Regions from separate parts of the Streptomyces sp. NPDC059564 genome, predicted to be linked through region 1. Evidence: riboswitches for the same ligand, from Rfam matches in the RefSeq annotation. Region 1 holds a riboswitch; the other holds the start of a gene.

The links. Region 1 has a riboswitch for guanidine ahead of ACFV0Q_RS24895 (multidrug efflux SMR transporter). Riboswitches for the same ligand answer to the same signal wherever they lie in the genome.
Region 2: it holds a riboswitch for guanidine, as region 1 does, so the genes downstream of both, ACFV0Q_RS19135 (Ohr family peroxiredoxin) here and ACFV0Q_RS24895 (multidrug efflux SMR transporter) in region 1, are expected to answer to the same signal.

What each region holds. Positions count from the first base shown of each region.
Region 1 is NZ_JBHWBP010000166.1:2,806-8,575, forward strand. Features, by position in the region: gene ACFV0Q_RS24885 (ABC transporter permease) at 1-226, opposite strand, end outside; gene ACFV0Q_RS24890 (transglycosylase domain-containing protein) at 401-2,899, shown strand; gene ACFV0Q_RS24895 (multidrug efflux SMR transporter) at 2,907-3,227, opposite strand; guanidine-III (ykkC-III) riboswitch at 3,261-3,335, opposite strand; gene ACFV0Q_RS24900 (co-chaperone GroES) at 3,390-3,731, opposite strand; gene ACFV0Q_RS24905 (DUF3618 domain-containing protein) at 3,778-4,095, opposite strand; gene bcp (thioredoxin-dependent thiol peroxidase) at 4,213-4,680, shown strand; gene ACFV0Q_RS24915 (HNH endonuclease) at 4,831-5,478, shown strand; gene ACFV0Q_RS24920 (HNH endonuclease) at 5,475-5,770, shown strand, end outside.
Region 2 is NZ_JBHWBP010000102.1:8,214-13,983, forward strand. Features, by position in the region: gene ACFV0Q_RS19110 (AraC family transcriptional regulator) at 1-328, shown strand, start outside; gene ACFV0Q_RS19115 (hypothetical protein) at 845-1,138, shown strand; gene ACFV0Q_RS19120 (PQQ-binding-like beta-propeller repeat protein) at 1,917-2,951, shown strand; gene ACFV0Q_RS19125 (hypothetical protein) at 3,157-3,300, opposite strand; gene ACFV0Q_RS19130 (hypothetical protein) at 3,544-3,759, opposite strand; guanidine-III (ykkC-III) riboswitch at 3,919-3,981, shown strand; gene ACFV0Q_RS19135 (Ohr family peroxiredoxin) at 4,057-4,512, shown strand; gene ACFV0Q_RS19140 (hypothetical protein) at 4,499-4,948, shown strand; gene ACFV0Q_RS19145 (hypothetical protein) at 5,120-5,770, opposite strand, start outside.

The sequences.
Region 1 (5,770 bases):
TGAGCGCCTGCGCCTGGTCGTAGCCGCCGAGCCCCGGACGCTCGTCCCACAGCGCGATGTACGTGTACGCGACGATGAAGCCGAACACGGTGTTGGTGAACACCCCCGCGGCCGTCGCCGTCCCGTAGGCGGCGTAGCGCCGGAACCCGCCCGCCGCGACGGCCGGGTAGAGCCACGGTCTGCCGCCCTCGCACCGCACTTCGCCGAGACCCGCTCTCTGACGCACCGTATCCCTCCGTTTCCCACGTCGTTCCTACGTCGGCCAAAGCGCGCGAGCTTAGTGCGGAGGGGCGAGCCACGCGACCGTTTTATGCCCGTCCGGAGCGGAATCAACGGCCATCGGGTAGACACCATGAGGTACGGATGTGGATATTTCACACAGCCACGAGGAGTTCCGGAGATGAGCGACCAGTCACCACCCCAGGGCTGGCCCCCTCGTGACCCGGACACCCCCGAACAACCCACCACGGGCGGCCCCGAGGGCGCCGCACGCACGACCGGCCCGCCCCCGGGCCCCGGAGCCGCGGCGGCCGCCCGGCGCAAGCGCGGCCGCCAACGCACCGGCTGGCGCCGCCTCTTGCCCACCTGGCGCATGGTCCTGGGCGGCCTGCTGCTGCTCGCCCTGCTGATCGGCGGCGCCCTGGTGGCCGGCTACCTGCTGGTCGACATCCCGCCCGCCAACGCCGCCGCCACCGCGCAGTCCAACGTCTACCTCTACGCCGACGGTTCCCAGCTGGCCCGTGACGGCGAGGTCAACCGCGTCAACGTCCCGCTGTCACAGATCCCCCGCGGCGTCCAGGAAGCCGTACTGGCCGCGGAGGACCGGGACTTCTACTCCGAACGGGCGGTGGACCCCAAGGCGATGCTGCGCGCCGCCTGGAACACCGCGACCGGCAAGGGCACCCAGTCCGGTTCGACCATCACCCAGCAGTACGTCAAGAACTACTACCTGGGCCAGGAACAGACGGTGAAGCGCAAGGCCAAGGAGTTCTTCATCGCGATCAAACTCGGTCGTGAGAAGTCGAAGGACTACATCCTCGAGGGATACCTGAACACCAGTTACTTCGGCCGCAACGCCTACGGCATCCAGGCCGCCTCGCAGGCCTACTACGGCAAGGACGTCAACAAACTCACCACCGCCGAGGGCGCCTACCTCGCCACCCTCCTCAACTCCCCCAGCGCCTTCGACGTCGTCTCGCACCCGCAGAGCCGCGCCCGCGCCGTCGCCCGCTGGAACTACGTGCTCGACGGCATGGTGAAGAAGAAGTGGATGACCGCCACCGACCGCGCCGCGGCCCGCTTCCCCGAGCCCGGAAAGGTCCGCCCGGCCGCCGGCCTGTCCGGCCAGCGCGGCTACCTCGTCGAGGCCGTCAAGGACTACATCACCGAACACGAGATCCTCGACGACAAGACCCTCGCCGAGGGCGGCTACCGGATCACCACCACCATCGACAAGCGCCGCCAGGGCCAGTTCGTCAACGCCGTCCAGAAGGAAATGGCCGACAAGCTCGACCCGGCGGCGCGCCCCGCCGACCGCGTGGTGCGCGCGGGCGGCGCCTCCATCGACCCGGCCACCGGCAAGGTCATCGCCCTCTACGGCGGCATCGACTACACGAAGCAGTACGTCAACAACGCGACCCGGCACGACTACCAGGTGGCCTCCACCTTCAAGCCGTTCGTCTTCGCGTCGGCCGTCGAGAACGACTCCCGCACCCAGGACGGCCGCCGGATCACCCCGAACACCATCTACAACGGCGACAACAAGCGCCCGGTCGTCGGCGGCCGGATCCGCTTCGCCCCGGAGAACGAGGGCCAGGTGTCGTACGGCCCGATCACCGTCAACACCGCCACCGACCTCTCCGTCAACACCGTGTACGCGCAGATGGCCGTCGACGTGGGCGGGGCCAAGGTCAAGACGACCGCCATCGCCCTCGGCATCCCGGAGGACACCCCGAACTTCGACGCGGGTCCGGCCATCGCGCTGGGCACCATGCAGGCCAGCGTGCTGGACATGACCCAGGCCTACGCGACCCTCGCCGACCACGGCCGCCGCACCCCGTACACGTTCCTGGAGAAGATCACCAAGGACGGCGAGAACCTCCACCTCCCCGACCGCACCCCGAACCAGGCCATCAGCCGCGAAGCCGCCGACACGACCACCTCCATGCTGGTCAGCGTCGTGGACAACGGCACCGGTACGGCGGCCCTGGCGGCCGGCCACCCGGCCGCGGGCAAGACCGGCACCGCCGAAGTCGACCGCTCGGCGTGGTTCGCGGCGTACACCCCGGACCTGGTCACGGTCGTCGCGATGATGGGCCAGGACCCGGACACGGGCACCCTGCAGTCCCTCTACGGGGCGCTCGGCGAGGCCCGTATCGGGGGCGGCGGCTATCCGGCGCGGATCTGGGCCGCGTACACGAAGGCGGCCCTGGAGGCCACGGACCCGGTGGACTTCGACCTGGAGCTCCAGCCCGGCGCGGCCCAGCCCCCGCCGCCGGTCCAGCCCACCACCCCGCAGCCGCCCGAAGACAGCCGGCCGCCCGCCGAGCCCACCCCGCCGACGGGCGGACAGACCCAGGACGGCCGGACCCAGGGCGGCCAGACGAACGGGGGCCAGACCCAAGGCGGCCAAACCCAGGGCGGCCAGACCAACGGGGGCCAGACCCAGGGCGGCCAGACGCAAGGCGGCCAGACCAACGGGGGCCAGACCCAAGGCGGTCAAACGCAAGGCGGTCAAACGCAAGGCGGCCAGACCCAGGGCGGCCAAACGCAGGGCGGCCAGACAACGGGCGGACAGACAACGGGCGGACAGACCACCGGCGGCGAGACCACCGGCGGCGAGACCCAGGGCGGCGGCACCTTCCGCAACCGCCGCCCCGCGGCCGACCTCCTGGAGTGAGTGAGGGTCAGTGACCCGAGGTCGCCTTCAGGCCCACCACGGCGACCAGCAGCAGACAGATGAAGAAGATCCGGGCGGCGGTGACGGGCTCTCCCAGCACCGCCATCCCGAGCACGGCCGCACCGGCCGCACCGATGCCCACCCAGACGCCGTACGCCGTACCGATGGGCAGGGTCTTCGCCGCGTACGACAGCAGCACCATGCTCGCGACGATGCCCGCGCCCGTGAAGACGGACGGCCAGAGCCGGGTGAAGCCCTCGGTGAATTTCATGCCGATCGACCAGCCGACTTCGATGAGACCGGCGACGATGAGAAGAACCCATGCCATGACGAGGCACCTCCGGGACGAGAACGGAAAGGAAGTGCGTCGTCTTTGCGTCCTGCAACCCGGTACGGCGCGTCTCGTCGGGGGTTCCCCACCACCGTAGCAAAAGGCACCGAAAAGGGCCGGTGACCCCGGTCACCGGCCCTTCAGAAGTGGATCAGGGGCTCAGAGGTACAGCCCGGTGGAGTCCTTGGACCCCTCCAGCCGCTCCGCGGCCACGGCGTGCAGGTCCCGCTCGCGCATCAGCACGTACGTCGCCCCGCGCACCTCGACCTCCGCCCGGTCCTCCGGGTCGTACAGGACCCGGTCGCCCGGCTCCACGCTGCGCACGTTCTGGCCGACCGCGACCACCTCGGCCCAGGCGAGCCGCTTGCCCACCGCGGCCGTCGCCGGAATCAGGATGCCGCCGCCCGAGCGCCGCTCGCCCTCGGGCAGGTCGGACTTCACGAGCACGCGGTCGTGCAGCATGCGGATGGGCAGCTTGTCGTGGGTGGTGTTCTCGCTCACGCCACGAACCTACCTGCCCCGGCGCGCCCCGTACCCCGGAGGGTCCTCACCGCTTGCGGCGCGCCGAGACCACGAGCAGGCCCACCACACCCGCCGCGAGGAGCACGACGGGCACGATCCGGTCCGCGCGCGGAGCGCCGTCCTCGCGGCACAGGCCGCCCTTCACGTCCGTGACGAGCCGGTTGACGGCCACGAAGGCGCGCCCGGCGGTGTGGTCCACAGCGCTGACCGCCTTGGCCTTCGCGTCCCCGATGATCGTCTTCGGGTGCATGCGCACGCCGATCTCGTCGAGCGTCTCGGCGAGCTGCTCGCGGCGGCGGACGATGTCCGCCTCGATCTGTGCGGGGGTCCTGGCTTCCGGCACCGCGCTGCCTCCGTCGTCGTGTCGTACTCGTGGTCGCATGGGGCGTAGTCCGCCATGAACAGTCTGTCAGCTTAGTCTCGTGGCGTACCGTTCCCCTCCCGAGGAGAAGACCTACCGATGAGCGAGCGACTCCAGCCGGGCGACACCGCCCCCGCCTTCACCCTGCCCGACGCGGACGGCAACGAGGTGTCGCTGGCCGCCCACAAGGGCCGCAAGGTGATCGTGTACTTCTACCCGGCCGCCCTGACGCCGGGCTGCACGAAGCAGGCCTGCGACTTCACGGACAACCTCTCCCTCCTCGCCGACGCGGGCTACGACGTCATCGGCGTCTCCCCGGACAAGCCGGAGAAGCTCGCGAAGTTCCGCGAGAAGGAGCACCTGAAGGTCACCCTGGTCGGCGACCCCGACAAGGAGACCCTGACTGCGTACGGCGCCTTCGGCGAGAAGAAGCTCTACGGCAAGACGGTCACCGGGGTCATCCGCTCCACGGTGGTCGTCGACGAGGAGGGCAAGGTCGAACACGCCTTCTACAACGTCAAGGCCACGGGCCACGTAGCCAAGATCATCAAGGACCTGGGGATCTGACGCGACCCCCTCCCTCCGAAATCGCCCGTACCGAACAAATCGGTGCGGGCGATTCCGCTTATCGGATGAAATCCACCGTAACCGTCCGACTATCGGTCCGTTACTCCATGCGAGTGCCGTACGCGCGGCCGAGACACGGAGGGGACCGAAATGCCGACCAGCCCATACACGAAGGACCGCCTCACGGAGGCGGCATGCACGTCACGCACGCTGACCGAGGCGCTGGAGAAGCTGGGGGTGGATCCGAGGAGCGGCTCGCGCCACTACCTGCTCAACCGCATGCGGAAGCTGGAAGTCGACGTTTCGCACTTCGAGCCGGAGAGGGTGAAGTGGACACGGGAGATCCTGGCCGAGGCGGTCGCCGCCTCGACCACCATGTGCGACGTGCTCCGACGCCTCGGCCTCGACGTCGTGGGCGGCCACCACACCCACATCAGCCGCAAGGTGAAGGCGTTCGCAATCGACACCTCGCACTTCGCGCCTCCCCCACGCACGGAGCGAATGCGCGAAAACCGGCGGCGGCGCTCACCCGAGGAACTCCTCCGCGAAAACCCCTCCCCGACCGCGACCAGGGTGCACAACCGCAGGCTGCGACGCGCGCCGATGGAGATCGGACATGAGGAGCGCTGCTCCATGTGCGGCCTGGAAGCCACCTGGCAGGGGGAGCCTCTGCCCCTGGAGGTCGACCACATCAACGGGGACTGGCGAGACAACCGCGCAGACAACCTTCGGTTCCTCTGCCCCAACTGTCACTCCACGACGGATACATACCGAGGCCGCGCCAAGGGCCGTCGGTGACCGCCACCGCCCGCTACACGCGGGAACTGCTGGCCGAGGCCGCGGCTCGATGCAAGGACATCGACGAGGTCATCGCCCGCTACGGCATAACGCCGCACCCCGAGCGGCTCGGGCAATACCTCATGCGCCGCTTCTCCGCATACGGCATCGACGTCTCCCACTTCAAACGGCGACCCTACAGGCGCCACGAGAAGCCAGACGGGAGCACCCTGCGGAACGCGGTTGCCACATCACAATCATGGTCGGAGACCCTGCGGCGTCTCGACCGGCCCGACAGCTTCGCGTGGAGGGC
Region 2 (5,770 bases), on a different contig from region 1:
CGCCGCGCTCAACGACCCACCCGTCACCGCCGCCCTCCACGCCATCCACCGCGACCCGGCGGCACCCTGGAGCGTGGCGAAACTCGCCACGGAAGCCGGGCTCTCCCGGGCACCCTTCGCCAGACGCTTCGCCATGCTGATCGGCCAACCGCCCCTCGGCTACCTGACCTGGTGGCGGATGACCACGGCAGCGCGCCTGCTACGGACATCGGACGCACCGTTGAGATCCATCGCCGCCCAGGTCGGCTACACCTCCGAGTTCGCCTTCGCCCACGCGTTCAAACGCATGCACGGAACCGCACCGGGCACGTACCGGCGGAACAACTGATCCGAAGTGGCAGACCTGAGCACGTTCAGCGCAGTGGTACGCAGCTGGGCACGTTCAGGTGTGCGCCAACACCACGCCCCGAAGCGGCCGCGAGCCTTCCGCGCAGACCACCGTCAGGGTGCGTCGCCGGACCAGTCCCAGCTACCCCGCTCGCCTGGGCACGGGTCGTACAGGGCCCGGCCGTCGAGCCCGAAATGCCCGATCTCGGCCACCGGCGCTACGCCGGGGCGATCAGCCACGCTCATGGCAGCCAGCCACCGCCCACGAGACACCTCACGGCAGCAGCCTGGTCACTCCGTGCTGCCCCGATCAGAACCCCTGCAGGGGTGCGAACAGAGACATCCGCCTCAACCTGGATGACGCCTGCTCACCGCCGCCAACGCGCCCATTCACAACTCCCGGCCAGGCAGTTCAGCGCGAGAGGCTGCTGCCCTGGAGCTCGTCGGCACTGCGACCATGTGGGCGATCCATGCACGTGGGTCGTGACCACTGCACGGGGACGATCGTTGCCCGGCAATGAAGAAGATCATGACCATTGCTGTGCTGGTGGCGTCCGTTCTGGGCCCGGCCGGCCAGGCACAAGCTGTCGCGCCCACGCCCGATTTTCGGGGCCAGACCGCCACAGCTGTTCTGCAGTCTGTCGATGCCGGAACCAACGTCGAGATGACGGACCTGAGCGGATCCCAGCGTCCTGTGCAATGGCCTGCTCAGTGGAAGGTGTGCACCCAGTCCCCTGCTCCGGGCGAAACCGTGACCGACAAGGTCACCCTCGGTGTGGTCAAGACGACCGAGGACTGCCCTACGGCGTAGAGCCCGACGAGGCCCAGCTGCACGTGCTGTACCAGCGCTGCCCCCACCGGCAACCAGGTGCCCCCACCGGGCCGGCAGGAGCAGGAGGGGGCGGCTGCTGCTCCCCTTCGCGGCCCCGTGTGATCCGGCACCGGTGGCGAAGTGGATCAGCTGCAAGTCCACCTCGGGCCGCACCACCGCCGAGCCGCCGGGCGGCCTGGTCCGGACCCAACGGGACGTGCCATTCGAGGAGGGCGGGCAGGTCCCGGCGGCGGGCCAACTCGGCGACCTGGCCCGGGTGGACGTCGGGGAACTCGGGGGCCCCGCCGAGGTAGGCCAGGAGGCCGGCCCGGACGAAGTGGCCGACTGCCGCAGCGGTCACCCTCGGCCGGCGCAGCAGGAGCGGTACCCCCAGGGCCTCGGTCAGCAGCCGCCACCCCGCGCCGACCGGGGTCCGCGGCCTCGACCACCGATTCAGCGGCATGACCGGTGCCCGTCGGCGGGGCGTGTCCGCCCGCCGACGGCGCAGCAGGGCGTCGGGCGCAGGCGTCGCACCGGCCGGCCTGCCGGTGCACGGACGGCCGTGGTAGAGCGCGCTTCCAGGGCGGACGGAGCGCCGGCCGTCCGTCGCGGCCCAGGGGGCATACGGACCTGGCGCCGCCGGCGTGCTGCTCGCGGCCGGGCTGCCCGGGCCGCTTCCCCGTCGCCACGCCCGCCGGGGCTGCCGCCCGAGCCGCTGTGGACGTACGACGCCGAGTCGCTGTGCCGGGTCGAGGCGGTCCGGGACGGGATCGTCGTCGTGTCGGTCGGCGACGACCGGTTCAGCCGGACCGTGGTCGGCCTCGACGCGGCCGCCGGCAAGGTGGTGTGGCGGAGCCCGAAGACCGTGGTCTTCGAGGAGAACGGGGAGGGGTTGGTCGTCCGCGAGAAGTCCTCGGTCCTCAACGCCCCGGATCCCCTGCTCGCCCTCTCCGCCGCCGACGGGCGACTGGCCGAGTACCCCGGCGAACTGGGGCGGCCCCGACTGGCCGGCCCCCGTCTGATCGCCAGGACCGACGACCGGCTGTACCTCGCCGGCTACGACGGCGACCAACGGCTCATCGCCGCCTACGCCACGGCCGGCGGTACACGGCTCTGGGCGCAGAAGACGGGACACGAGCCCTACTCACCGAACCCCGGCGTCGCCGCCGCGGGGGACGTCCTGAACTACTCCGTATCAGGAGACGTCGTGGGCGTCGGACGGGACGACGGGCGGGAACGATGGCGCATCGACCTCTACGGCCCGGGCAACCTTCGCCTCGAACCGGTCCATCCCTCTTCCCTGACCGACGGCCGCCTGTACCTCGGGGGCGGCGAGGTGCGCGCCCTGGAGGCCGCCACCGGAAAAATGGTCTGGCGCTTCGGCGCGGACCGCGTGCCGTACCCCGGCGGCCAGACCTCCTATGCGGCCGCGACGGCCGTGGACGCCATGGTGTACGTCATCGGGCTGTGTCCCGTGGACCCGCAGAACCCCAGTGCGCGCGAAGAGCTGCCGGCGCTGCGGGCCTCGGACGGAGCGCTGCAGTGGACGTACGCCATCCCGGACGGCGCCCGCTTCGACCCGCCGCCGCTCCTGCACCGGGGCATGCTCTACGTGGACACGGGCCGGCTGGCCCAGCCCCTGCTCGCCGTCGACCTCGCGACCCGCCGCCCGCCCTGGACGTACCGCAGCGGATTCAACGAGGACGGCCACATACCACTGACCACCGCCGGTTACACCGAACTCCGCATCGCCGACGACCGTCTCCACCTGTCCTGTGGGACGCACGTCCTCGCGCTCCCCGCGCAGGGGTAGCGGGGGAGCCTCAGTGGGGTTCGCACGCCGACGACGTCGCGGCCGGCGGAGTCGCGAAGCTGAAGGCCGAGGGCCAAGATCAGCACCTCGGCAACGAGGCCGGCTTCGGGGTCCGGCATGGCGGCGCCTGCGGGAGCTGGGCGACAGACTCGGCGCCGTAGCGGGACCACGGTCACGCCCCCGTACGCCTTCCCCCACAGCCCGTTCAGGCAGCACGCGTGGTGGCGCTGCCGAACACTGCATCGAAGGGGTGCGCGATGTTGGTGCGTACGAGATGGCAGGCGCCGCTGTGGTGGCGCAGGGCGTGGTCGGTGTAGTGGAGGACTTCGGCGGGGGTGAGGACCTTCATGTCGCCGAAGACGTAGTGCAGCGGGGTGGGCGCCTGGGCGGCGGTGAAGAGCAGGCCGGCCCCTGCGCATTGCCTTCCGCGAAGGAATACACCGTGATGACGACGGTCATGGTCGTGGGGCGGCGACCTGCGGTCATCCCTCGTGCGGAGGCGTGCGGAGGCGTGCGGGCGCACGATCGGGCGCGTACCGCACGGCCCGGCGCCGGGACCGCGGCGGGAGCACCGCGGTCCCGCGTCCGGCCGTCAGACGGATTCGGTCGCGAAGAGCTCCAGGTGGGCGCAGTGCGGGCAGCGGTACGCCTCGATGCGCCGCCGGGGCCTGCCCAGCCGCCTGGCACCGCCGAACAGGCCGCGTTCCAGCGGCCCGGCGATCCAGCGTGCGTACCCCCGGGCCCCCTCCCCCGCGTCCTCGACGAAACCCGGCTCCAGGCCGACACCACCGCAGTAGGTACATCTCATCGCGTCCACGGGGCGAGTGTAGAAAGCGGCCCGCGGCCACGACGCACCGCACCCGCCCACCCGGTGTGTGCCTGCCCGAGCCGTCGGCCGGGCCGGCGGCGGGTGAGGAACTTCACCGCGGGGATTGTCCTCGGGCGACGGCCCCCGTTGCTAGATTGTCCGGCGGCCGGTCCAAGGCCCCGGACGAGATGCGCCGTACCCGGTTACGCACGACGACGCGCGCGGTGCCGCACGAGCAGCGCCGTACGCTGTCCGCACCCGGGCAGCGTCCTCGTCGAACAAGATGGGCCCAACGCCATGACCGTGCCACTCACCCGCAGCCTGTACCGGACGACCGCACACGCCGCCGGGGGCCGTACCGGATCCGTCCGCACGGACGACGGACGCCTGGACCTCCGCCTCGCCCCGCCGCGCAAGAAGGTGCCCGGCACCACCAACCCCGAGCAGCTGTTCGCGGCCGGTTTCGCCGCCTGCTTCACCTCCGCGCTCGCGGAGGTCGCCGCCGAGTTCGGGGCGGACGCCTCCGCCGCGCGCGTGGCCTGCGAAGTACAGCTCGGCACCACGGACACGCCCGCGGGCTACGGCCTCGCGGTGACCCTCACCGTCAGCCTGCCCGGGTGGCGGGCGGCGGACCTCCAGCCCCTGCTGCACCGGGCCGACGCGGTCTGCCCCTACTCGCAGGCCGTACGCGGCAACGTACCGCTGACACTCCTGGCCGCCGACGACGACCCCGCCACCGATGACCGTGCCTGAGCCCGGCCCGGCGGGCCGCGTCCCGGACGGCCCCGGCATCCCCGTACCCGAGCACGGCGCCTGGCTGCGGCGCGGCATCAGCCGCGACGGCGGACCCCTCGTCGAGGACCGCGAAGTGGTGTGGCTGCAGGCCGGCCCGTACTACGCCGACAGCCGGGGCTTCGCCGGAACGACCTCCTTCGACGGCTCCCAGGTGCACTTCCACCACCTCACGGGCCAGCCCGGCGAAGACACCGGCACCCTCCGGCGGGACGGAGCGAACCTCATCGAGCAGGGCACCAACCCGGACGGCTCCACCTTCCTGGAGATCTGGACCCCGCTACCCGCCACCGACGGCGCCACCGGCTCCTGGTCCGGCCCGGACCACCACGTGGTACGCGTCGGCCACCACGTGGTGCACGTCGACTCCCACACCGGTACGTACTGGCGGCTCTAGGGCCTGCGCCACGGTCAGCGGCGGCCGCGCCGGTTCGGCGACGGCTTGCTGGTCCTGGTCGTGCTCGCCCATGACTCCATCGTCGTCCGCGCCGGCGGGCAGGTGCCAGGCCGTACGGAAGCATGGGCGCGAGCTCCGCCTAACAGGCTCACACCCTCACAGCACTGCCGCCTACCTGGGGAAACGGGGTGTGAGGCTTACAACCACCCAGTCCTCGGCCGGATCCAGCACCTCCTTCCGCAGATGGGGGACAGCGGCCGCAGGGCGCCCCGGTAGCGGGTTCTGCCGCTTGCGGATGGTGGAGGCGCGGCCGGTGCACCACCGGGAGCAGTACAAGCGGGGGCGACGGGCGGAGCCGGGCAGCGGCTGGGCGCAGACCGGGCAGTGGCCGGCTTCGATGACGGGGGCCAGGCGCTCAAGGAGCTCGTTGGCTTGGTCCTCTTCCTCCTGGTCGTACGGGATCGCGTCGGCTTGGCAGCCGGCGAGGAGTTCGGCGACGACGGTTCGCAGCACGGCCAGGTCGCGGCGGCAGGTGCCCAGGAGGCTGAGGTACTCCTCTACGGGCCAGCTGGCGAGGACGCCTGAGCGGGTGAGGTAGAGGCCCAGGGTGTCGATCCGGTAGCGGTCGGCGGTGTCGAGGAGCAGGTAGCCGATCAGCTGGTTCGCGGTCTGCTTGGACAGTCCCCGGGCGAAGGGGTGCTTGGTGCTCTTGAAGTCGAGCAGCAGGCCGTCGACCACGAGGTCGGCGTCGGCGGTGATGTTGACGCCCGGGAAGGTGGGCCCACCGGTGCAGTCCTGAGGCCGGGTGCGGGCGCGCAGCGC